Regions from separate parts of the Chitinophaga sp. Cy-1792 genome, predicted to be linked through region 1. Evidence: riboswitches for the same ligand, from Rfam matches in the RefSeq annotation. Region 1 holds a riboswitch; each other region holds the start of a gene.
The links. Region 1 has a riboswitch for cobalamin ahead of metE (5-methyltetrahydropteroyltriglutamate--homocysteine S-methyltransferase). Riboswitches for the same ligand answer to the same signal wherever they lie in the genome.

Region 1 (8,099 bases):
TGGCAATTAATGGTTGTTTTAAGAAAAAAATCCCGCCTCTGCAGTAGAGACGGGATGGCAAGAAAATTAAAACGCTAACATCAGAGCACGCTCACAGGACGTTTCTCATCGTCGATGGCTACAAACGTAAATGTTCCGTTGATAGCCATTTCCCGGGCATCAGAGTACATCTCTTCCGTGTAAATCTCCACCGTTACTTTCATACTGGTGTTACCCACTTTCGATACGCGACCAATGAGTTCAATGATTCTGCCCGCAGGAATTGGTTTGTTAAAATCAATTTTATCTGAAGATACAGTTACTACTTTTTTCCGCGTAAATCGCGTGGCAGTAATGAAAGCCACTTCATCCATCAGATACATGGCCGTACCACCAAACATCGTATCGTAGTGATTGGTACTATCGGGAAATATCGCTTTGAAGATATGTGTTTCCGATGCCTGTATGCGTTCTTCTATCGTCATTGTAAAATATTTTCAATTTTTTACCATATTGGATCAGGCAGGAACCTTATTGCGCAGGGTTTTAGCAGCTGCTACCATGGCAGCCACTGCAGCTTTGGTTTCCGGCCAGTCCCTGGTTTTGAGGCCGCAATCAGGATTTACCCATAACTGCTCAGCAGGAATCACTGCCATGGCCTGCTCCATCAGGTTTACCATTTCTTCTTCCGAAGGAATGCGTGGTGAGTGAATATCATAAACACCCGGGCCAATATCGTTAGGATATTTGAAACTAGCAAAACCTTCCAGTAACTCGGACTGCGAACGCGATGTTTCTATCGTGATCACATCCGCGTCCAGTGCGGCGATGCTTTCAAAAATATCGTTGAATTCTGCATAACACATATGCGTATGTATCTGCGTGGTATCTGCCACACCGGAAGCTGCTACCTTAAATGCGCGTACGGCACCATCCAGATAAGCTTCCCGGTTTTCCTTGCGCAGCGGCAAACCTTCTCTCAAGGCCGGCTCATCTATCTGAATCACTTTAATACCGGCTGCTTCCAGGTCTTTCACCTCATCCCGGATTGCCAGGGCAATTTGCAGGCAGGTAGCCGCTCTTGGCTGGTCGTTCCGGACAAAGCTCCATTGCAGAATAGTAACGGGGCCTGTCAGCATACCTTTCACCGGCAACGAAGTCAGGGATTGTGCATATTGTGTATAGTAAACAGTCATGGCTTCCTTGCGCTCCACATCACCGAAAATAACCGGTGGTTTTACGCAACGGCTGCCATAGCTCTGTACCCAGCCATTTTGGGTAAATACAAAGCCCTGTAGCTGTTCTCCGAAATACTCTACCATGTCGTTCCGCTCAAACTCGCCATGTACCAGCACATCCATACCGATAGATTCCTGCCACCGGATAGATGCCGCTGTTTCTTCTTTGATCAGCTGATCATATTCCGCAGCACTTAGTGCTCCTTTCTTCCATTTACTGCGCCAGGAGCGGACAGTAGCTGTTTGCGGAAAACTGCCAATAGTAGTGGTCGGGAACATAGGCAATCCCAGCACCTGCTGCTGTGCTTTCTTACGTACCGGGAAAGCATGCTTTCTTTCTGCATCTGCTGCTGTCACCGCCGCAGCCCTGTCGGTTACTGCTTTGCGGTGGATGAGCGGAGATGTTCTCCGCGATTCCATCGCGGCATCGTTATCTTTCAGCTCCTGTTGCGCATTGACGGTAGGATTTTCTCCCGCCAGAACAGCCAGTGTTTTTACTTCGTCCAGCTTTTGTTTTGCAAATGCCATCCAGTTTTTAATGGTAGCAGGCAGATTTTTTTCGTCTGTTTCCAGGTCGAGATCACAGGGAGTATGCAGCAGGGAGCAGGAAGGCGCCACCAGGAGGCGGTCTTCACCCAGCGCAGCTTTTGCGGTGTTGATCAGCTCCAGGGATTTGCGGAAATCATTCTTCCAGATGTTGCGGCCATCGACTACGCCAAGGGATAAACGCAGTTTTGTTTTGCGTATATCTGTAGCCAGAATATCTTCCAGCTGCATAGAGCAACGTACCAGGTCCAGGTGGAGTGTTTGTACCGGCAGCTTCAGTACGGCTTCCAGGTTGGCGCCATAACATTCGAAGTATGCAGCCAGGATCAGGTGCAGGTGCGGGAATGCCTTATGAATAGCAGCATAGCTGTTTGCAATGGCATCCAGTTCTACTCTGTTTAAATTGAGGGAAAGACAAGGTTCATCGAACTGAATATAATGTGCATCCAGTTCATCGAGCTTCGTGAGTACTTCCAGGTATACCGGCAGCAGGCGGTTCAACAACTGCAACCGGTGAAAGCTCCTGCCCTTTTCCTTACCCAGTAACAGGAAGGAAACAGGCCCCAGTATTACCGGCTTGGTCTGGAAGCCCGCACGTTTGGCTTCGGCGAACTGTGATATAATTTTTTCGGAGAAGAGTGTAAACTGCTGGTTGGGTGTAAATTCAGGAACAATATAATGGTAGTTGGTATCAAACCACTTGGTCATCTCCATGGCAGTAATATCCATGCCATCTTTCTGGTAGCCGCGTGCCATGGCAAACTGCAAATCCAGCTGTGGCAGCTGCTTTTCAACCAGCAAGTCGTGATAACGCGTAGGGATCGCTCCTACCATCAGACAGGTATCCAGCACATGGTCATAGTAAGAAAAATCATTACTGGGGATGATATCTATGCCGGCATCTTTCTGCAGATACCAGTTGTTTAAGCGTATATCCTTAGCCGTTTGTTCCAGCTGAAAGGCGGTGATTTTACCACTCCAGTAAGCTTCATTGGCTTTTTTCAATTCACGGTGGGCGCCCATTCTCGGATAGCCCAGGTTATGCGTAATCATGTGCCCGGTCGGTTTTAAAGTGAATGATGACAGGTGATCATCTTTACTTCAATACCTTCTGCGGGAATAGTGGGCAGGATACCCGGCCTTATCACTGCGTACGTCAGTAATAGCAAGTATACCCGAAAGCTGACCCACTTCAATCCCCGAAAGTATTGTCAACATGCAGAAAAGGCAGGTCTCCTGGCTCGTAGTATCCGTGTCCGTTCTTCTCGTCTTCAGGTGACAATGAACATAAAGCTGGACAGGATTCAGGTAACTACTTACAGTTGCGGGACAGCCGGCGATTTTAACACCGTTCCCTTTTAATGCTGCGTACAACAGCAACCATTTCTGTATCAAACAGTAAAAAAAGATATTATGAGGGCAATTTTAAGAATAAATATCTTTCCAAACAAAATATAAAGAAAAAAAGAACAATCATCTACCTTTACAGCAGAACAAAACAATAAAAAATAAACATAACACGGAATTATTTTCTACACAGGGTAAAATGCTTTATTTAATTTTTCTTTCTCCCCTGCTTACCGCAGATGTACCAAACCAGCCGAGTACCTTTACCTTACCCTTAGGATCGGTATTCTGTATATTCGTAGGCACATTCTCCAGCACCTTCGCAAACAAACCTCCCGCATTCAGCTGCTGATATACCTGCCACAAAAAATCATAACTGTTTTTACTCAGCGCCGATAAACGCACAATGACCGTTTCATTCAGCTTGAAAGGACGGTCATAATCTGTGATACGCTGGGTGAGCGGCAGAATAAAAGGTGTTCCATCTGAAATACCTCCTGCCAGTGAACCATCAATAGACAGCAGGTCTTCCACCCGGTGCAGGGTATCATTCCTGTACGACCTGATCCAGTAATAATCACCTTCTCCGGGAAAGTCTACCGCAAAAAATTTAGCATAGAAGCCTTCTACACCGGATACAGCTTCTTCCTTGGTTTTATGACCAAATAAAATAGAATCAACCGGTGGTACTCTTTTAAGTGAGTCCACCCCTTCCAGTATTTCGTGCTGGTACTCAATATGTATTTTATATACGTGTCCTACATAGCCAATAGGTTTGGCGCTGGCATCGTAGGTATATGCACCGTTGTTAAACGTAAAAGGATAACTACTGCCGGTGGTAAGGTCATTTAAAATGATTTTCGCATCTCTTATAACGGGCGCAGAATCGGGATCGGCATAAGGCACCGACATCGTCATACGTATACTTTGAATCCCCTGCTCCGTGGTAATCCAGGCGTCCACTACGGGAAGCGACTTCCCTTCAGGTACATCCAGGCCAATGTTGTCCTCACAGGCCGTAAAACCTGCCAGCAATACCAGCGATATAAAGCAGATTATTTTTCTCATAGCAAGCAATTTTATAGCTGTCAGAAACTGAAATTATAGGTGATACCAGGAATGATGGTACCGATGATGGAAAGCCTTACGGCTTCTTTTTTTGTCGGGTCGTCCGGATCCTGCCGGAAGTAAACGGTATAGGCATTGCGTCTGGCATAAACATTATAGACAGAGAACACCCATTCCCCTTTCCAGCGGTGTAGCTGCTTTCCACGGAGTGTCAGCGAGAGGTCCAGGCGGTTGTAAGGCGCCAGGCGATAGCCATTGCGCTTGTCCGTACTATTGTAAGGGATATCCCAACCCTGGAATTCAAGGCGGTTATCAGCGAAGGTGGCCGGTGTTCCGGAGGCAAAAACAAAATTACCGGAAACGGATACACGCTTGCTGACCTTATGTGTAGCAGTAACGTTTACATTATGTGTACGGTCGTACCTGTTCAGGAACCATTCACTCAGACTGATACCCGGCGTTCTGCGTTCGGTGCGGGAAAGTGTATAACTGATCCATCCCGTCGTGTTCCCGATGTCTTTCTTTGCAAACAGCTCCAGCCCGTATGCCCGTCCTTTCGATGGCAGCAAATCCGCTTCTATCTGGGGATTTAACTGCAGGTTGGCATTATCGATATAATCTACCTGGTGATCTATCCACTTATAAAATACTTCTGCGGAAAACTCATATTTATCATTCGGCGCATTATAAAAATACCCTGCGGTATACTGGTCAGCTACCATTGGCTGAATATTATTGGTACTTGGCGTCCAGATATCCAGTGGTGTTGGAGAGGCGGTATTGGACAGCTGGTGCATGAACTGCGTTGTTCTGCTATAGGCCAGCTTTACGGCATGTTCGGCCGTAAATGCATAACGCATGGATATACGCGGTTCAAAGTAGAGGTACCTTTTCATGAATGCCCAGTCGCCATAATTTTTTTGTGCAATGAGGCGCTTACGCACGCCGGGCGTGGTGTCTGCATAGTAGTAGGCCGTGCCTGCTCCCAGTAGCTGATAGACAGAAACACGGGCGCCGTATTGTATCCCGAAATGTGTGTCGGGCTTATATTCATGGTCGATGTATACAGCAGATTCCAGTGCGTGCTGATCGGCCAGCTGCTTCACGTTGCGGGTGTCTCCCTGTATACCTACACCAGTGCCGGGTTTTATGGTATAGTAAACACCTTGTGCCCCAAAATGAATGGTATTATGTGCATTTATAAACCAGGTAAACGAAGGCTTCAGCCCATAGTTGATAATGTTGGATGTCCAGTCGTAACCCTGTTCCGGTTCATTCGATGATTTGTTGCTGAGGTTGGTAAAGCGCAGACTATAATCATATTTGCTGTAGTAGGTAGAAAGATTCAGAAAGAGTTTATTATTGAACACATGGTTCCAGCGTAAAGTGGCCGTGGCATTACCCCAGCTCATGTTGATATCATTTCCCAGTCCGAATACATCCCTGCCCAGGTAGCCACTCAGAAAGAGGGTATTATTATCATTGAATTTAAAGTTCGCCTTTGCAGTAAGATCATAAAAGTTCAGTTTGGTATCTTTCATATCCCCTGAGGTAAAGGGTTTCATGAGTACATCAATATACGACCTTCTGGCTGCCACAATAAAAGACGATTTATCTTTTACGATCGGTGCTTCCACAGATAACCGGCTGAAGATATTGCCGATACCACCATTCATATTAAACTGCTGATTATTACCATCCTTCATGCGGATATCGAGTACGGAAGATGTTCTTCCGCCATATGCCGCCGGGAAGCCGCCTTTGATGAGGTCCAGGCTTTTCACCGCATCGGGATTAAATACCGAAAAGAAACCCAGCATATGAGTGGCGTTGTACACAGGCGCTTCATCCAGCAGGATCAGGTTTTCGTCGCTGTTTCCTCCGCGTACATTAAACCCGGAAGCGCCGTCGCCAACAGTTTGCACGCCGGGCAAAGTCTGGATGGCACGCAACACATCTACTTCCCCCAGAAAAGTGGGTAATTTTTTCATCTGCTGAATATCCAGCCGGTTGACGCTGGTGTTGAGTGAGTTGATACTTTTCTCTGCGCTGCTGCCTTTAACGGTAACTTCGTTTAGCTGGCTGCTGGCGGGTTCCAGGCTAACATCCAGTTTGGCATGCTGCTGCAGGTGTACGGTTGTTTTAAAAGTATTGTAACCAATATAACTGAATTGCAATTCCTGATCGCCGGCAGGCAATGTCAGGGAATAAAAACCATATTGATTGGTAACGGTACCGATGCTGGTACCTGGTTTTCCAATAGATATGCCTATCAGCGTCTCTCCGTTCTTTTTATCTCTTACGTATCCACTGACGGTATATCTGGCCTGTTGTGCGTATATGGAGGGTATCTCCAGCAGCAGACATAGCACAGACATATACATGCTCGCCTTCTTTTTCATAAAATTTTAATGCCCCGGTTTTAAAATAAAGATGGTTCCTGGATTCCGTAACAACGCATATACGACGATGACGAGTGCCCCTGTTCAGAATATATTTTTGCACATTGTTACTGCATTCCCGACAAAACTGTTACACAGAAACTGCATTAATAAGCAGCAGATTTTTATGCCCGTAGGCATCAAGAATGATGCCAGCGAAATGCCCGCCAACGGCGGGCTTCGCTATATAACCCGTGTGATTACACGTAAGTGTCAGGCGCTTTAAATTTGTATTAATAATTAAAAAAGGCAGCTCCGGAAATTGTCCGGAGCTGCCTTTAAAAAAGACGCGTGTTAAATATTAAGCGATTTCCGAAATAGCTTCCGGCGATACAGGAGGTTGTTCGGACCTGGCCTGCTTAGCCTTCACCATTTTACTTACCCTGCCTAACAGTACAATACTGACCAGACTAAAACCAACGACCACCCAGCCAACGGTATCATAGTGCTCTAGTGGCGAAAAGTTATCTTTTCGTGTTACGATCCATCCGGTCAATACAGCGGCTACACCACCGGCAATCTGTTGCAGCGATGCGTTGATACTCATAAACGCACCTCTGTCTTCCATGACAGGAATAGCCGTTACCATGGTGGTGGCAGGTACCATACGTGCAAGGATACCACCCAGCATCAGTATGTTGATGATAATCAGTACCCACAAAGGTTGTGGGTTGATATTAGTGTAGATAACCACCATTACCATCAGCCAGCAGGCGGCAACGGTGTACAGTCCGAATTTATCTACCCGGTCGCTCAGTTTACCTATCAGCGGCATAATTACCAGCGATGCACAACCGGAAGCCGTAAACAGTATCGGCAATTGCTCCTGTGTTACATGCAGATTGTTGATCGCATAGGTACTTCCGAATGGCATCATCATAAAGCCACCGATAGATAACAACGCAGTAGCAGTAAAGGCTATACGATAATCCTTTTTCTTTACGGTGTTTAACAGGTGTTGTACAATAGACCTGTCGTGCTGCAATTTCAGGTGTGCCGTTACAGGAGGCAACTTGAATACAATCATACCCATTATAATCGCAGCCAGTATCACCACCATAAAGAAAGGTGATTCCCAGCCCCAGCGGTTAGCGATATATAAACTAACAGGAATACCTAATACCTGGCTGGCACCAAAACCCATCTGGGCAAAGCCTATCACGCGGCCACGCTGCTCCAGCGGAAACAGGTCCGTCACAATAGCCATGGAAATAGAACCTATTACGCCACCAAAAATACCGGTGATGGTACGCGATGCCACCAACATGGGATAATTTGTAGAAAGGCCGCAGCATAATGTGCCCAACATAAAGCCGGCATAAAAGAATATCAGCAGTTTCTTACGGTCAAACTTATCTGCAAAGCCCGCCGTGAGCAGGCCGGAAGCACCGGCACTGAAGGCGTAGGCCGCCACTACAATCCCGAAATGATCAGGCTTTATCTGCATGGATTTCATCAGCATATCTCCCAATGGCGACAA
Region 2 (8,099 bases), 150 kb from region 1:
GATCAAAGGATTTGTTTATAATGATGATGCTGCTGTAGTAAGAGGAACACCTATACTCAGTACTATTGCAGATAACAACAGTGTAGTAGGTACTTATCCGATTGATGTGGCATTGAATACGCTGGCAGCAGACAACTATACTTTTGTAACCGTAGCAGGTACATTGACAGTGGTTCCCAATGCGCAAACCATCAGCTTCCAGCAGCCGGCAGACAAAACCTATGGTGATGCACCATTTGCCCTGGTTGCTAACAGCAGCAGCACCTTGCCGGTGAGCTTCCGGATCGTTAGTGGCCCGGCAACAGTTACTGGTAACATGGTAACTATCACAGGTGCCGGCCCGGTTGTAGTGGTTGCGGAACAGGCAGGAAATGCAAACTTTGATCCGGCTACCGCAGTACAGGCGACCATCAAGGTGCAAAAAGCCCCGGTAACTGTCACCGCACATAATGCTGAAAAAACGTATGACGGCCAGCCATATACCGGTGGTAACGGCGCCGACTATACGGGATTGGTAAACAACGACCAGGAGAATGTGCTCGGCACGCTCAGTTACACAGGAAATTCACAACAGGCAGTAGATGCCGGCACCTATACCATCACGCCGGCAGTACCTGGTAATAATAATTATACGGTTACTTATATAGCTGCACAGCTTACCATCCGGAAAGCGAAGCAGACGATCACTTTTAATCCAGTTACCGGTAAAAACGAAGGTGACCCTGCATTTGCCATTCCGGCATCTGCATCTTCCGGATTGCCAGTTACCTATGTAAGCAATAACAATACGGTGATAAGTATTACCGGTAACACTGCCACCATTGGTGCTGCCGGTACAGTCATTATTACTGCGAGTCAGTCTGGTGATAATAATTACGAGGCGGCTGATCCGGTTTCCCAGACAGTGGAGGTTACTGCTTATCCTGTTCCGGACCTCACACCTGATGGCGCCATCAATTTCTGTGATCAAAGCAGTGTAACACTTAAAGGCACCGCTGCGTCTCCATCTGTTGTTCCTACCTGGGTCTGGATGAAAGACGGTGTAAGAATTCCAGGAGCGACGTCATCTGCCTATAAAGTCACTACAGCTGGTGCTTACCAGGTAATAGCGAATTATAAGGGTCAGGAAAAAATATCCGGAGCGATTACAATTACCGTATATCCATTACCGGTAGTTACCATACAGGCATCCGGCCCTACTACTATCAGCAAGGGAGAAACGATTACGCTGTCATCTTCCGGAGGCGGTACCTATGCATGGGAACCGGCAACAGGACTCAGTAATGTAAATGGAGCGGTTACAAATGCACGCCCCGCACAAACTACAACGTACAAAGTGGTAGTTACCAGCGATCAGGGATGTATGGCAGATGCAGCCATTACGATTAATGTTAAGGAAGATTACAAACTGGAATCTACCAACATACTTACACCTAATGGCGATGGCCATAACGATTTCTGGGTAGTGAAAAATATTGATATGTACCCTGATAACGAGGTGAAAGTATTTGACAGGGCTGGAAGACTGGTATTCCGTCAACGAAATTATTCCAATACCTGGAATGGTACGGTTAATGGTAGTCCGCTGGCAGAAGGCACTTATTACTATATCATTGATATGGGAGCCGGTAAACCACAGTTTAAAGGCTTCATCACCATTGTCCGGTAGCCGGACAGGGATAATAAAGTAAAAGGCGGTGTCTACATTGTAGACACCGCCTTTTACTTTATATAAATTATTAAAGATTATGCTTTCAAAACAGCAGGCATTATTTGCATGAGTTGCTGCGATTCATTGAAACTAAATGCCAGTTCGCCTTTCACTGTAGCGTTGGTACTGCAGGTATGGCCTATTAATACTTCCTTGCCAGCAGCGTTGCGTAAAGAGCGTAGGTAGCTGTTATTGTTATGTTGATGTCCGCCTGCAATGAAGTCGATATCTGTTGATTCATGTACCAGGGCATAATTGGAAACTTTACCAGGCGTGGTGTCATATCCTAAATGGGATAAACAGATCACCAGCTGACATCCTTGTTTGCGCAGGTGTGCAGCCGCAGCATTGGCCGCTTCAACAGGATCTGTTACTGTTACGCCGGCTACGCCAGGAAGGGGAGTACCTACGCCTGTAATACCAATTTTAATCAAACCTTTCTGAACAATCAATGCCGGTTTTATCATGGCTGCCAGCTTTGTATCTTCAAAATGATAATTACAGTTTACCAATGCAAATTTCATGGCAGGAATGAGCGCGGCAAGAGCGGCTGTACCATTGGCCAGTTCCCGGTTGCCGATGGTAGCAGCATGGTAACCTGCAGCATTCATCGCATGTATAACCTCCAGGTGAGCATGGTGGTTGGTGCTTCCATCGGTAAAATCACCGGCATCCAGCAACAGGTCGCCGGCATCCATGCCCTGAAATACATTGCCATGCATATCGTTGGTATAATGTAACAGTAACCCGCTGCTATCGCCAGCCAGGCGTATTGTAGCCATATTATTGGCTGCCAGCGTATGAAGGGGGGATTTTAATAAAAGCAGTCCCGCTGCAAGAGAGGAATTTCGGAGAAAACTACGTCGTGTGTTCATAAGGTATTGGAATACTAGATAAAGATACAAGGTAAATATCGTCTGTCAAAGAGAAATCATGATTGAGTCTGCTATCTTTATAGTTACCGGAATCATAAACAACATACAATGCTTAGCGGCCAATTTATTAAAATACCTGGTGGTACCAAAAAAGAGCTGGAATACGAAGAAATAAATCAACTTAAAAAAGATATCCTCTGGATCTTTGATGAAAACGGGGCAGACCTTCACCATGCTTTTGTTCCGGGACATTCATTTACAATCCCGTATTGGCAGTATATGACATTGCATAAGGATGTGGATTGGGTAGATGAAGAAGTGAAATTTTCTATAGCTGGCGCCATGATTGTAACCTTATGTATGGTGGTCGAATATATTGATATCGTCGGCGGCGATCAATCCATTTTCAGCACTACACCATTAGCTGAGGTACTTGATTATACCAGGAATTTTGAGCCGGCAGATGAGAACCTGCATTTTCTGAAAAATCTATTGATAGCCGGCCTGACCATTGCTACCGGAATTACAAAAGAAGATCTGTGGAAGAATGAACCGCTGGAAGGCCTGGAAATAGACGCATTTTATGAGAAACTAAGGCAGGTCAGGGAAAGATTTATATTACCTTACTATCAATCAAAATTAACATAAAGGCCTTCCCGCAATATGCCTGAAGGCCTTTATGCTCATCGGGACTAAAAATTATACTGACTTATCATCAGCATCCTTTCCATAATATTTTTCTCCCAGTTTAATCTTCTCTCTGCCGTTTTGTGTACGCCATTTGTTGGTATCTCTCAGCGAATACGCACATCCACAATACTCCTGCATGTAAAATTCTTCTTCTTTGCTGATGTCCAGCATACGCTTTGAACCACCTTTCTTACGCCAGTTATAGGTCCAGTAGGTAAGGCCTTCATAATGGCCAGCCGCTCTGAGGCCGCAATCATTGATCTGGTCCATATTCTTCCACCGGGAAATTCCCAAAGAACTGCAGATAGTATCAAAACCATGCTCAGCTGCATACAAAGCCGTACGCTCAAAACGCATGTCGAAGCACATGGTACAACGTATGCCTCGCTCTGGTGCTGCCTCCATGCCCTTCGCCCGCTCAAACCAGTTATCTACATCATAATCCGCATCAATAAAAGGGATCCCATGCTTTTCAGCAAAACGGATGTTTTCATCTTTGCGGATATCGTATTCTTTCCTGGGATGAATATTCGGATTATAAAAGTAAATGGTGAACTCGATCCCGGAGGCTATAATGGCCTCCATGACTTCACCGGAACAGGGCGCACAGCAGGAGTGTAGCAGCAGCTTCTTCCCATTGTTGGGTAATTCCAGTTTCTCTCTGATAAATACACTCATATCTTAACTATTTGTAACGGTAAGCATTTCTTTTCTTATACCTATCTCAGACAACATACCTGCTATGCTGTTTATCATATGAATAGAGGCTTCAATCTCGGCCTTGATGTTGGCTAAATGCGCGATATGTGATGAAGCAACACCAGGCAAAAGTTGAAAGCTGTACCTGGTGTTGCTGTATGATGGTGGTGGAGAGATGTCCACCGGTTATTTAGACAAGGCTTTCGGTGCTGATATGCTCACGTGCCTGCTGTGCTGCCGCCACCATGTTGATCAGGGCAGATTTGGTTTCAGGCCATTTACGTGTTTTCAGACCGCAATCAGGGTTTACCCAGAGGTTGCGTGCCGGCAGCAGGTCAGCTGCTTTTGCCAGCAGGGCCGCCATTTCTTCTGTGGTTGGTACACGAGGGGAGTGGATATCGTATACACCTGGTCCGATCTCGTTCGGATATTCGAAGTGCGCAAATGCCTGTAGCAGCTCCATCTGTGAACGGCTGGTTTCTATGGTGATCACATCCGCATCCATCGCAGCGATATGTTCGATGATATCGTTAAACTCACTGTAGCACATGTGTGTATGGATCTGTGTTTTATCTTCCACACCACTTGCTGCAATACGGAACGCACTCACTGCCCAGTCGAGGTAATGCGGACGTTTTGCTTTGCGCAGTGGCAAACCTTCACGGATCGCGGCTTCATCGATCTGAATAATACCGATGCCGGCTTTTTCCAATGCTACCACTTCGTCGCGGATACCCAGTGCAATCTGTTTGGTAGTAATCTCACGAGGCTGGTCGTCACGTACAAAAGACCATTGCAGAATAGTAACCGGACCTGTCAGCATACCTTTCATCGGTCTGTCTGTTTGTGCAGCAGCGAAAGTGCTCCAGCGTACGGTCATGTCATTCGGGCGACTAACATCACCAAAGATAACCGGAGGTTTCACGCAACGGCTGCCGTAGCTCTGTACCCAGCCATTTTTGGTAAACAGGAAGCCATCCAGTTGCTCACCGAAGTATTCCACCATGTCGTTACGCTCAAACTCACCATGTACCAGTACATCCAGGCCAATTTCTTCCTGCCAGCGAATGGTATCGATTGTTGCCTGTTCGATGGCTTTTTCATACTGTTCGGTGGTTAAGTCACCTTTTTTGTATTTCGCACGTAACTGACGTATATCGTCTGTTTGCGGGAAGGAACCGATAGTAGTGGTTGGGAAGGCAGGTAATTTAAAGCGCTGATGGTGCAGTTGCTGACGAACAGGGAATGCGCTTTTACGGGTGGCATCATTCGCTGTGATAGCTGCCACACGGTCTTTCACCGCCTGTTTGTGAACTTTTCCTGATGTGCGTCTGCTCTCAATGGCTTTCTTGTTGGCATCCAGCAAAGCGGTGTTGCCTTCAACGATCTGTTTTAATTCGCTTACTTCTGTCAGCTTCTGTTTAGCAAATGCCATCCAGTTTTTGATCTCAGGATCAAGGGCTGTTTCGAAAGCCAGGTCAATAGGACTGTGCAGCAGGGAGCAGGAAGGAGCGATGATAACGTTTTCAGCGCCCAGTTTTGCAACCGCTTTGCTGATCAGCGCCAAAGATTTTTCGTAATCGTTTTTCCAGACGTTACGGCCATCGATTACACCAACAGAGAGTTGCAGTCCTTTAGGAATGAATGCAAGCACTTCATCCAGTTGCTCCGGCGCACGTACCAGGTCAACGTGCAGTGCGTTTACTGGCAGGTTTACAGCCAGTTCAGTATTGTCCAGCAGCGCATCAAAGTAGGTAGCTACCAGTATTTTGATACCACTTACCTGCTTGGCGATTTCGCTGTAGGCGTATTCAAATGCTTCTTTTTCTTTTTTAGAGAGATCAAGCACGAGACATGGTTCGTCCAGCTGGATCCATTCAGCACCCTGTGCTTTCAGTTTGTTGATGATTTCAACGTATACCGGTACCAGTTTTTTGATGAGGTCTGCACGCTCAAAACCTTTCTCTTTTTCCTTACCCAGCAGCAGATAGCTTACAGGCCCTATCAATACTGGTTTTGCCTTTTTGCCCACTTGTTGCTGAGCCGCCTCAAATTCGTTGAAGATATTGTTGTTGTTAACACGGAATTCCTGGTTGGCCCTGAACTCTGGAACAATATAGTGATAGTTGGTATCCAGCCATTTGGTCATCTCCATCGCAGTGATGTCGAGGCCATCTTTCTGGTAACCTCTTGCCATAGCAAAATAGGCGTCAATTTCGTGGTTTGCTTTTACCTGAGAGAGAACAGGGGCGTAGCGCTCAGGGATAACACCCAGTAATACACTGGTATCCAGTACCTGGTCATAGTAACTGAAATCATTGCATGGGATCAGGTCTATGCCTGCATCCAGCTGTGTTTTCCAGTTTTCTACCTTGATCTGGCGGGCAACTTCCTGTAACTCGTTGAGAGTTATCTTGCCTGCCCAGTACTGCTCGTTAGCTTTTTTAAGCTGTCTTTGGCCACCAATGCGCGGGTAGCCCAGGTTTTGCGTAAGCATTTTCCTAGATAGTTTAGTTAAAACAATTACAATTGTCTTTACAAACCTTCAATGCTCGCAGGAGGAAGGGACATACAATAGCCACACCACACCTATTCATGTGAGGTTGTCAGCTATCAGATCAGACCTTTGCCTTTTACGCGAAAGCATTGTCCTTCCAATGCAGGCAGGTCTCCTGGCTTGTAACATTTGCACCGTCCTTCCCATTTCTACGTAGTAGATACAGTGGACATATAGTGGTGAAAACTTTTTGCGTTACTTACAGTTGCGCGACAGCCCGTGATTTACACACGGTTCCCTTTTAATGCTGATTTTCATCAGCAACCCATTCTGGTCGATAAGATATGAAAAGAACGATAAACGGGACAAATCTAAGTATTTAGATGATTTGTTTTATAAAAGATAAAATTATCAGTATAAAATTCTATTTTTATCTTTTATGCAGAATATATTACCTGACATAAGCGCTATTTTCTCTTAAAAAAGAATATTTTTTCATGGACCAATTAGATGATATCGACCGGCAACTGCTCAGGCTACTTGGGGAAGATTCTACCATCACGGTTAAAGAACTGGCTGCCAGAGTGAGTCTTTCCACTTCCCCTGTTTTTGAACGTGTCAAAAAACTGGAAGCAGGTGGCTACATCAAAAAGTATATCGCTGTTATAGATGCAGAGAAGCTGGGCTATGGCCTCATCGTATTTTGTAATATCAAACTCAAACAGCACGATAAGTCCGTAGGGACACAGTTTGTAACAGATATTATGCGACTGGGAGAAGTGGTGGAATGTTATAATATCTCCGGAGATTACGACTTCCTGTTAAAAGTATATGCCAGGGATATGAAGCACTACCAGGATTTTGTTTTTAATAAACTGGGGTCTGTGCAGAGTATCGGGAGTACGCACAGCACCTTTGTGATGTGCGTCAATAAAGACCAGCAAAATATAGGCATCTGACTAAAATAAAAAGGGCATATCAGTGATATGCCCTTCCGGTAATTACGTTGTGCTGATAGCAGCAACTACAGCAATTAACTATATAACGAATAAATCAACAAACTCCTGTACGTCCATATCCTGTAACGTTGCATAGTCCATTGTGCGGGCCTGCAATGTTTTCTGTTGTTTTTCCGGGAAGATGCGGGCGAGGTTGATCTTGTATTTTTTCAACAGCTCCGGAATACCTTCCTCACGTCTGCGCTTATGTCCGATCGGATATTCAACTACCACTTCATCCAATACGGTTCCATCATTCAGTTCAATGGTCAGCGCATTCGGGATGGAGCGTTTTTCAGGGTCATGGTAATCTTTGGTAAACTGCGGATCTTCCACACAGGAGATTTTATCGCGGAGGATATCAATACGCGGGTCCTGCGCCACTACATCTTCATAATCTGCGGCCGTTAATCTGCCAAAGATCAAAGGTATTGCTACCATGTATTGAATGGTGTGGTCGCGGTCTGCCGGATTATTGAGTGGTCCTTTTTTGTCAATGATCCTGATCGCTGCCTCGTGGGTACGGATGGTAATCTTTTTAATATCTTCCGATGTCTTACCGATAGCTGCCAGTTTTTTGTTCAGTGTCATGGCTGCTTCTACGGCAGTCTGGGCATGGAACTCAGCAG
Region 3 (8,099 bases), on a different contig from region 1:
CAGATGAATATATTTTGTTAGGAAGATTAACTTTTTTTTGGAAGAAATTTTATTTTCTGTAATATTGATCTATCAGAATAACCAAAGAATTTTATTGCATTTTCATTTAGAGCAAATCCCCCCTCATAGTCGTCGTTTAACAACACAATCATCTACTTAAAACAAAACCTGATTTACGTTATGCACGCATTAAACCCCATGGACAATTCGGGCCGTAAGAAGGCCGTGAATTGCGATGTAGACCCTACCAGCAGTTTAAAGGAAATGTTTATTGACATGATCCAGTTTCCAAGAGCACTGGATGGTCAATGCCCGGTACGGCGTCCTGTATTTTCCAAACAACATGGCATGGTCAAAGCTACTTTCGTAGTAAGCAAAGAAGTGCCGGCACATCGCCGTATTGGCATTTTCAAGTACGACCAGCTGGATGCCTGGGTAAGATTTTCAAGCGATACCAAACAAGGGTTAGGCGATTTTAAAACCACCATCGGCATTGGTATCAAACTATTTGGTGTTGACGGTAAAAAGTTACTGGAGAGCGAATCAGACGCCTTAACGGCCGATTTCATTCTACAGAACCATGATGTCTTTTTTGTAAATACAGCAAAAGACATGTGCGAATTTACCTATGCCGGAGTGGTACTTCGCGACTACGACTCCTACCTGAAAGACCACGAAGAAACAGCAAAAATCCTGGATGCAATGGAAAAGCCGGAAACGAGTGTCGCCACGGCAGTTTATGGCAGCTGCCTGCCGTATGCATTCGGAGCGAATGATTACGTAAAATATAAACTGGTACCCATCAACGTAGGTCCTGGCCCGGCTATCCCAACCAATAACCCTGGTTACCTCAGGGATGAACTGAAACAAAGATTGATCAAAGAAGAGGTACGCATGGGCTTTTACCTGCAATTCAGAACAGATGAGGCTAGCATGCCACTGGATGAAGCAATGGTGCGCTGGCCGGAAAATATTTCCGCCCCTCAGCTCTTTGCAACACTGATCTTACATCAACAGGACATTGACGCCCCCGGCCAGGTAACCTATGGTGAAAATCTCTCTTACAATCCATGGCATACATTGGCAGAACATACACCCATAGGCAGTATCAGTGATGCCAGGAAAGTAGTGTATGAAGAAGGCGCCCGCCTGCGCCGCGACAGAAACGGTATCCCCCTGACAGAACCACACACCGCACGTAAATAAACCTCAATAAAACCAATATTATGGCAGAAAAAGCTGAATACGCCAGAATGGCGATCTATCCCCCGCTAGGTATTGCCAGAGTCGGCAATTCCGATGAATATTTCCTTGCACCAGATGTGCCGGGCATAGAGCCTCCTCACCAAAATGGCTATAAAGACAATCAGGGACGCATCAAAAAGCAGGTACCACGCTTTCGTATATACGCTTTTGATGAAAACAACAACCCTGTAAAGGAAATTACAGCAGACGCCAATACAACTATCGAATGGCGCGTAAACCTGGCAAATAGAAAATCCAGCTGGTATGATTTCGAAAATGCTGCTGATCTCCCCGATGAACAGTCTAAAACTACCGAACATCGGAATATCAAAGAAACCGACAGAAGCAAATTAAACATCTTACCAAAACCCAAAACAATCAAGGGTATCAATCAAAGCGGCGTACTCTTCAATGAAGGGTACTTCTATGATATCAATGTTCCATTGGGAGAAATCAGGACAGATGATAAGGGCCGCCTGCTGGTCATCCCCGCCGATGGCACCTCCGCCTCTGCTTTTAAAGAGCCTCCAACAACCTTCGCCAACAACGTTGGCTGGCATGACGACACCGCTGATGGCACCATTTTCGCATCCGTTACAATCGGCAACGCTACCTACCAGGTTAAGCCTGCCATGGTAGCCGTAACGCCTCCCAACTTCGGCCCAGGCCTGTTTGCGGTAGTAACCATGTACGATGTAGTGGAAGATTTATTCCTGCAAAGCGGTGAAATTCCTAAGCCTGCACAGCTGGAATTCTGGAAACATATTTATCCGATCATCTCCAGAACAGTGCAGACACAATGGGTTAACCACGGGTTCTATATGTTGTTCGGACAAAACTCTCCCAGTGACTACCTCATGGCAGAAAATTTTGCGAAGCTGATGAGTCCTGACCCTATTTACCGCGACTTCCGCACCAAGGTTTTCCAATGGTACAGAGATCCGGAAAATAAGGATTATACACCCGTAAAAATACCACCGTTCTATGGCGATGCTTTCGGTGATTATGAAGATGTGTTTAATGTAGACCTGCCACTGACCAAAACGCAATACGAGCGAATGGCACAGTGGGCACAGGGACATTTTGTTGTAGGGAACAAAGCAGGAACCGATTTCGACAAATTCACACTGGAACAACAGATACAGGCCCTCATCGAAGCCCCGCTGGAAGAATGCCTCGGTGGCCCCTTCCATCCTGGTATTGAAATCACCTGGCCTTTCCGTCAGCGTATCTTCTGGGCAGAGCCTTTCAGGATTAAACTCCTCCCTGAAAATGTAGAACCCAAAGATGATTATGGTAAAGAACTCACACCTGAAGTAGCTGTTGGCCCCAATGGCCCTATCGATGGCAGCGGCCCCGGCTCGCTGACACGCTGGCTGGGCGTTCCATGGCAAACAGATGAAGCCAGCTGCTTATCGGGCTATGATACCACCACCTACCTGATGCTTCCTTCTTTCTGGGCCGCCAGGGTTCCTAACCAGGTACTGTCTGAATCCTCCTTCCAGCGCCTGACAGATAAAAACCTCAATATCAACCAACGCCTCAAGCACTTCGACTACCGCCAGGACTGGCTGCGTGACCTGGGCACACAATACCTGCCAAAGCTGGCAAGGATGGTGGAGAAATGGCACTACCTGGGGATTATAACAGAGGTTAAACTCGAGGCAGATATGGCCAATCCGGCGCTCCCGAATACCTTATGGGTGGAAACCGGGCGCCCTGGCTTTACAACAGAGGACCCTACCTTCGATCAGGTACTCATTGCAGAGCATGCACAGCCGCCATTACTGCAGAAAGCAAGAGCTATCCTGCGTACTGCCGCCGGCGTAGATGCCAGTCAGCTCAGAATACTGCAACGCAAACCATTCAGAAGAGACGAAATGTAAGCAGGATGAATATTCCAGTAATAATTATCGGTGGCGGCCCTGCAGGTGCCGCCACTGCTTTGCAGCTACGCAGCCGGGGTTACGAATGCCTCATTCTGGAGGCCTCGGCAACGCCTGTACGAAAACCCGGCGAAACCATCCCCCCTCAATCCTGGCACCTGTTTAAGAAGTCCGGGCTGGAAACACTACTGCACCACCCCAGTCATCTTACCTGCTATGGCAACAGGTTTATATGGGGAGATGAACACCCGGTAGATAAATCATTTTTTGCCAATACCGTAGCCCGGGGATGGCATCTATGCAGGGATATCTTCGAAGAACAGCTCTCCGCGGAAGTTACCCGCCGTGGCGCGCAATACCTTCCTGGCTGTACCGTGACTGCCGCCAACTTTAATAACGGCCAATGGCATGTCACCTATATAGCTACCAATAAAGCAATACAAACCATTACCTGCAAATTTATCGTAGATGCTACCGGCCGTAAAGCCCGTGTTGCCCGTAAGCTGGGCATACAACGCAACTCATTGGACAGGCTGGCAGGCATCACCACCTGTATCACTTTGCCCGGAAGTATACAGCAGTTCACCTACCTGGAAGCCGTACAGACAGGCTGGTGGTACGCTGCACCCCTAACTGAAAAACAGCTGGTATTAAGCTTCATGACCGACACCGACCTGCTACCTGCTACCTTACGCAGCAGCAAAGACCTGCTGCAAAGCGCTGCCACTACCACTATGATCAGCGAATTGATAACAGGTAACGCTGCCACAGATACGCCTCTTACAATAGCCAGCGCCGCAACCGGCTACCTGCAGCAACGTAGCGGCCACCAATGGCTGGCAGTAGGCGATGCCGCCTATTCCTACGACCCTATCTCTTCCTATGGAATCACCTCCGCGCTGGAAAGCGGCTATTATGCAGGCCATGCCATCGCTGACCACCTGAATGGCGACAACGACGCACTCCGGGCGTATGACTGGGCCATCAGTACCGCCTTCTCTACGTATCTTAAAATGCTTACCGGACAATACCTCCAGGAAAGAAGATGGCAGGATGCGCCATTCTGGAGCAGAAGAAATTAACAATACAAAACACTAAACCTGCAACTCACTTATAGTAGGATCAGGTGGGTAATACATTACCTCGTATTGCCCGCCCACATAAACATCTGCATAAATATCCAATCCCATGTAACCCATGTAAACCTTGCCATCTACCGTAAATTCATAATGGATGGTAGGTGCCCCCTCATTGGATGGCTCAATTTTAACTATAATACCCGTCGTAAAGGCATGGTTTTTCTTTAGTAAATAGGGGTTAATGAACAATGACTTTACAAGAAATATTATCACCAGCATAAGGAGAATCAACCCCGATAAGTATACTACAGCCATTTTATGCCAGATTTTGTTTCCTGTATTTCAGCTGGAATACATTCCCTTCCGGATCAGTACCATCACAAAGCCAGTAATCATAATTATCAAATGTTTTCAGCTCCCGCATAGGAACCCCTTGCTCCAGTAATTGCTTTCGTACCAATTGAATATCTTCATCCAGCTCAAAAACAATTTTTGTATTGCTATCAAACTGATGGCCCGCTGTCATTTTATCGGCGTATGCCGGACCTATTTTGTGTAAACCCACGAAAACTTCACCCGCCTGCAATAACACCCAGATATCATCCTCCTCTACCACTGTAAGACCAAGTACATCCCGGTAAAAGATCTTCAGCCGCTGCGGGTCCTGCACATAAAATATGATGGTATTCAGTTTAAGCTTCATAGCGAACCTATTTTTCCCTCTCCCAAAATACAACTAAAATCCGGTGGTTCACATACTCCCACAAACACCTGCAATAATGCCACCATAACAGTTCACTTTCCGCCATTCCGTTAGCATTTTGTTAAAATTCAAATATTTAATTGTACCTTTGCCCCCGCAATGGTTTTCAGCATAGTACTCTCTATGCCGGAATTAATAGGGAATCAGGTGCAAATCCTGAGCAGACCCGCTACTGTAAGTTCTGTTACAACACTTTGAGTTCTACTTGCCACTGTTTTTATTTTATAAAAACGGGAAGGCCGTTCAAAGTGAGAATAAGTCAGGAAACCTGCCACTGCAGACAGATTCAACACCCTCGAGGATAGGGAATTGAGTAAAGCATACTCTGAATTTTTTCAGCATTATTAGCATTTCATTCCATGGCCGCGACTGGTCATTGTCTGATTCAATTGTCAAACCTTTATGTTCAATGCATTAAAAGCGTTAGGGATAACGTTTTTAACCTTTATTTGTATGCCGCTGTGTGCACAGCATCATTACCGCGACTCCACCCAGGTGGATTCATTACGTGTAAAAGACCTGAAAGGTGTTACTGTACTTACAAACGTTTACAAAGAAGTTATTCCTTCACAAAAACTCACGGGTGAAAATCTCAAGAGTTTAAACAGCTTTTCTGTAGCAGACGCCATCAGGTATTTTGCCGGCGTCCAGGTGAAGGACTATGGCGGCATCGGCGGCCTCAAAACCGTTGATATGCGTAGCATGGGCACCAACCATATGGGCGTCTTCTACGATGGTATACAATTGGGCAACGCCCAGAATGGCCAGGTAGACCTCGGTAAATTCTCTATGGACAATATCGAATCTATCTCTGTCTACAATGGCCAGAAAAGCGAGATATTCCAGCCCGCCAAAGACTATGGCTCATCAGGAACCATCTATCTGCGCAGCCGCAAGCCTGTCTTCGATTCCCTGCAATCCACCCATGTAAAGGCCGTATACAAAACGGGTTCTTTCGATCTGGTAGACCCCTCCATCCTTTTTGAACAGAAACTGACACCGAAAATTAACTATTCCCTCTCCGGTGAATTGATCAACGCCTCCGGCAAATATCCCTTCCGGTACAAAAGAGTATATGCAAAAACAGGCCATACCGCCTGGGATACAACAGCTATAAGGCAAAACGGAGATATCAACGCACACAGAATAGAAAGCGGATTATATGGAAATATCGACCGCGGACAATGGAACGCGAAAGTGTATTACTACGATGCAGAAAAAGGCATTCCCGGTGCAATCGTCAACAACGTATGGAAACGCTCCCAAAGACAATGGGACCGCAACTTCTTCGTGCAGGGCGGGTTTCAGAAGAATGTAACCCAAAGATATGATATACAGGTAAACGGCAAATACGCCAACGACTATATGCGTTACCTCAACCCGGATACCACCCTGATGTATATAGACAACACCTTCCACCAGCAGGAATGGTACGGATCTGTGGCCAATAAATACAGTATCTCCAAAAAAATAGATGTCGATTTATCTACAGATTTCCAGTACAATACCCTCAGCTCCAACCTGGATGGTTTTGTGTTTCCTAAAAGATTTACCTCGCTGATCGCCCTCGCAGGCGCTGCCGACCTTGGCCCCGTGAAAATGCAGGGCAGCGTTTTAGGTACGTTCATCAACGAGCAGGTGACCAGGGGCAATAAATCCCAAAGTGATACTGCAGCCTCAGCTCCCGGAAAAAGCGAAATCACACCGGCATACTTTATCACTTATAAACCTTTTGCCGAAGCTGATTTCAACATAAGGGCATTCTATAAAAATATCTTCCGTATGCCCACCTTCAATGACTTGTATTATACCGATATCGGGAATATCAGTCTGAAGCCGGAATTTACCCACCAATATGATCTGGGATTTGCTTACCGTAGAAATCCAGTAAGCAGGATACTCAACGAATGGAAAATTCAAACGGATGTTTACTATATCAAGGTTACCGATAAAATAGTAGCCGTACCCAAGGGAAATGGTATGTACCGCTGGATGATGATGAATATCGGTACGGTGGAGATAAAGGGGCTCGACCTCATCGCCGACTGGGCATTTACCCTTTCTAAAGAGATCATGCTCAATGTCAGGGCCACTTACACCTATCAGCAGGCACAGGATTTTACCAAAAGAAAAAGTCCGGCACTACAGCAAGAAACCTGGGGAGGTCAGATCCCTTATGTACCCTGGAACAGCGGCTCATTGATCACATGTCTGCAATACAGATCATGGCGGCTCAACTACAGCTTTATTTATGTAGGGGAACGCTACCAGAACTCTGCCAATACAGTAGAGAACTACGAACAGCCATGGTACACCAGTGATATGTCGGCATCAAAAAACTTTCAGTACAAACGCTATCGCTTCAGGATTGCTGCCGAGCTGAATAACGTTTTAAGCCAGGATTATGAGGTAGTCTCGAATTACCCGATGCCTAAACGAAATTATAAACTCATCTTATCCGTTGAACTATGAGAAAGTATTCCTTATTCTTTATCGTACTGCTATCACTTTTCGCCTCCTGCCGGAAAGATATAGCCGTGTTCATCAATGAGGATACAACGGTGGATTCATCTTCCAAAGATAACGCCGCAGGATTTTATTTGCTGAATGAAGGGAATATGGGTAGTAATAAAAGTACCCTGGATTTTTTTGATTATGCTACGGGCAAGTACCAACGAAATATATATGCCGCCATCAACCCCACGGTACCAAAGGAACTGGGAGATGTAGGCAATGATATCGCCATCTATGGCAACAGGCTGTATGCGGTGATCAATGCATCTAACAAGGTAGAAGTAATGGATGCACGCACCGCCAAAAGGATTGGCCAGATAGACATCCCCAACTGCCGTTATATCAAGTTTGATAAAGGGTATGCCTATATCACCTCCTATGCCGGCCCTATTCAAATCAACCCCAACTACACACAGAAAGGATATGTGGCAAAAGTAGATACGGCTACGCTAACCGTTGTAGACAGATGTATTGTTGGCTTCCAGCCCGATTGCCTGGAAATAGTAGATGGAAAAATATATGTGGCCAACTCCGGCGGATACATGGGTGCAGGTAACACGAGTAACTATGAAAGAACGGTTTCTGTAATAGATATGGGCACCTTTACAGAAG

Region 2: linked by a shared signal. The riboswitch ahead of metE (5-methyltetrahydropteroyltriglutamate--homocysteine S-methyltransferase) and the one ahead of metE (5-methyltetrahydropteroyltriglutamate--homocysteine S-methyltransferase) in region 1 are both predicted to bind cobalamin.
Region 3: linked by a shared signal. The riboswitch ahead of F3J22_RS19740 (TonB-dependent receptor) and the one ahead of metE (5-methyltetrahydropteroyltriglutamate--homocysteine S-methyltransferase) in region 1 are both predicted to bind cobalamin.

Annotation. Positions count from the first base shown of each region.
Region 1 is NZ_VWWO01000001.1:3,178,914-3,187,012, reverse strand. Features, by position in the region: gene F3J22_RS12965 (GNAT family N-acetyltransferase) at 1-6, opposite strand, end outside; gene F3J22_RS12960 (acyl-CoA thioesterase) at 81-464, opposite strand; gene metE (5-methyltetrahydropteroyltriglutamate--homocysteine S-methyltransferase) at 498-2,816, opposite strand; cobalamin riboswitch at 2,972-3,163, opposite strand; gene F3J22_RS12950 (DUF4249 domain-containing protein) at 3,315-4,178, opposite strand; gene F3J22_RS12945 (TonB-dependent receptor) at 4,199-6,580, opposite strand; gene F3J22_RS12940 (MFS transporter) at 6,921-8,099, opposite strand, start outside.
Region 2 is NZ_VWWO01000001.1:3,333,509-3,341,607, forward strand. Features, by position in the region: gene F3J22_RS13575 (MBG domain-containing protein) at 1-1,669, shown strand, start outside; gene F3J22_RS13580 (metallophosphoesterase) at 1,747-2,586, opposite strand; gene F3J22_RS13585 (hypothetical protein) at 2,695-3,234, shown strand; gene F3J22_RS13590 (epoxyqueuosine reductase QueH) at 3,286-3,954, opposite strand; gene metE (5-methyltetrahydropteroyltriglutamate--homocysteine S-methyltransferase) at 4,166-6,472, opposite strand; cobalamin riboswitch at 6,620-6,816, opposite strand; gene F3J22_RS13600 (Lrp/AsnC family transcriptional regulator) at 6,970-7,431, shown strand; gene F3J22_RS13605 (bifunctional 2-methylcitrate dehydratase/aconitate hydratase) at 7,510-8,099, opposite strand, start outside.
Region 3 is NZ_VWWO01000002.1:1,362,918-1,371,016, reverse strand. Features, by position in the region: gene F3J22_RS19765 (hypothetical protein) at 181-1,206, shown strand; gene F3J22_RS19760 (LodA/GoxA family CTQ-dependent oxidase) at 1,227-3,131, shown strand; gene F3J22_RS19755 (NAD(P)/FAD-dependent oxidoreductase) at 3,137-4,213, shown strand; gene F3J22_RS19750 (hypothetical protein) at 4,226-4,525, opposite strand; gene F3J22_RS19745 (VOC family protein) at 4,527-4,913, opposite strand; cobalamin riboswitch at 5,057-5,264, shown strand; gene F3J22_RS19740 (TonB-dependent receptor) at 5,427-7,445, shown strand; gene F3J22_RS19735 (YncE family protein) at 7,442-8,099, shown strand, end outside.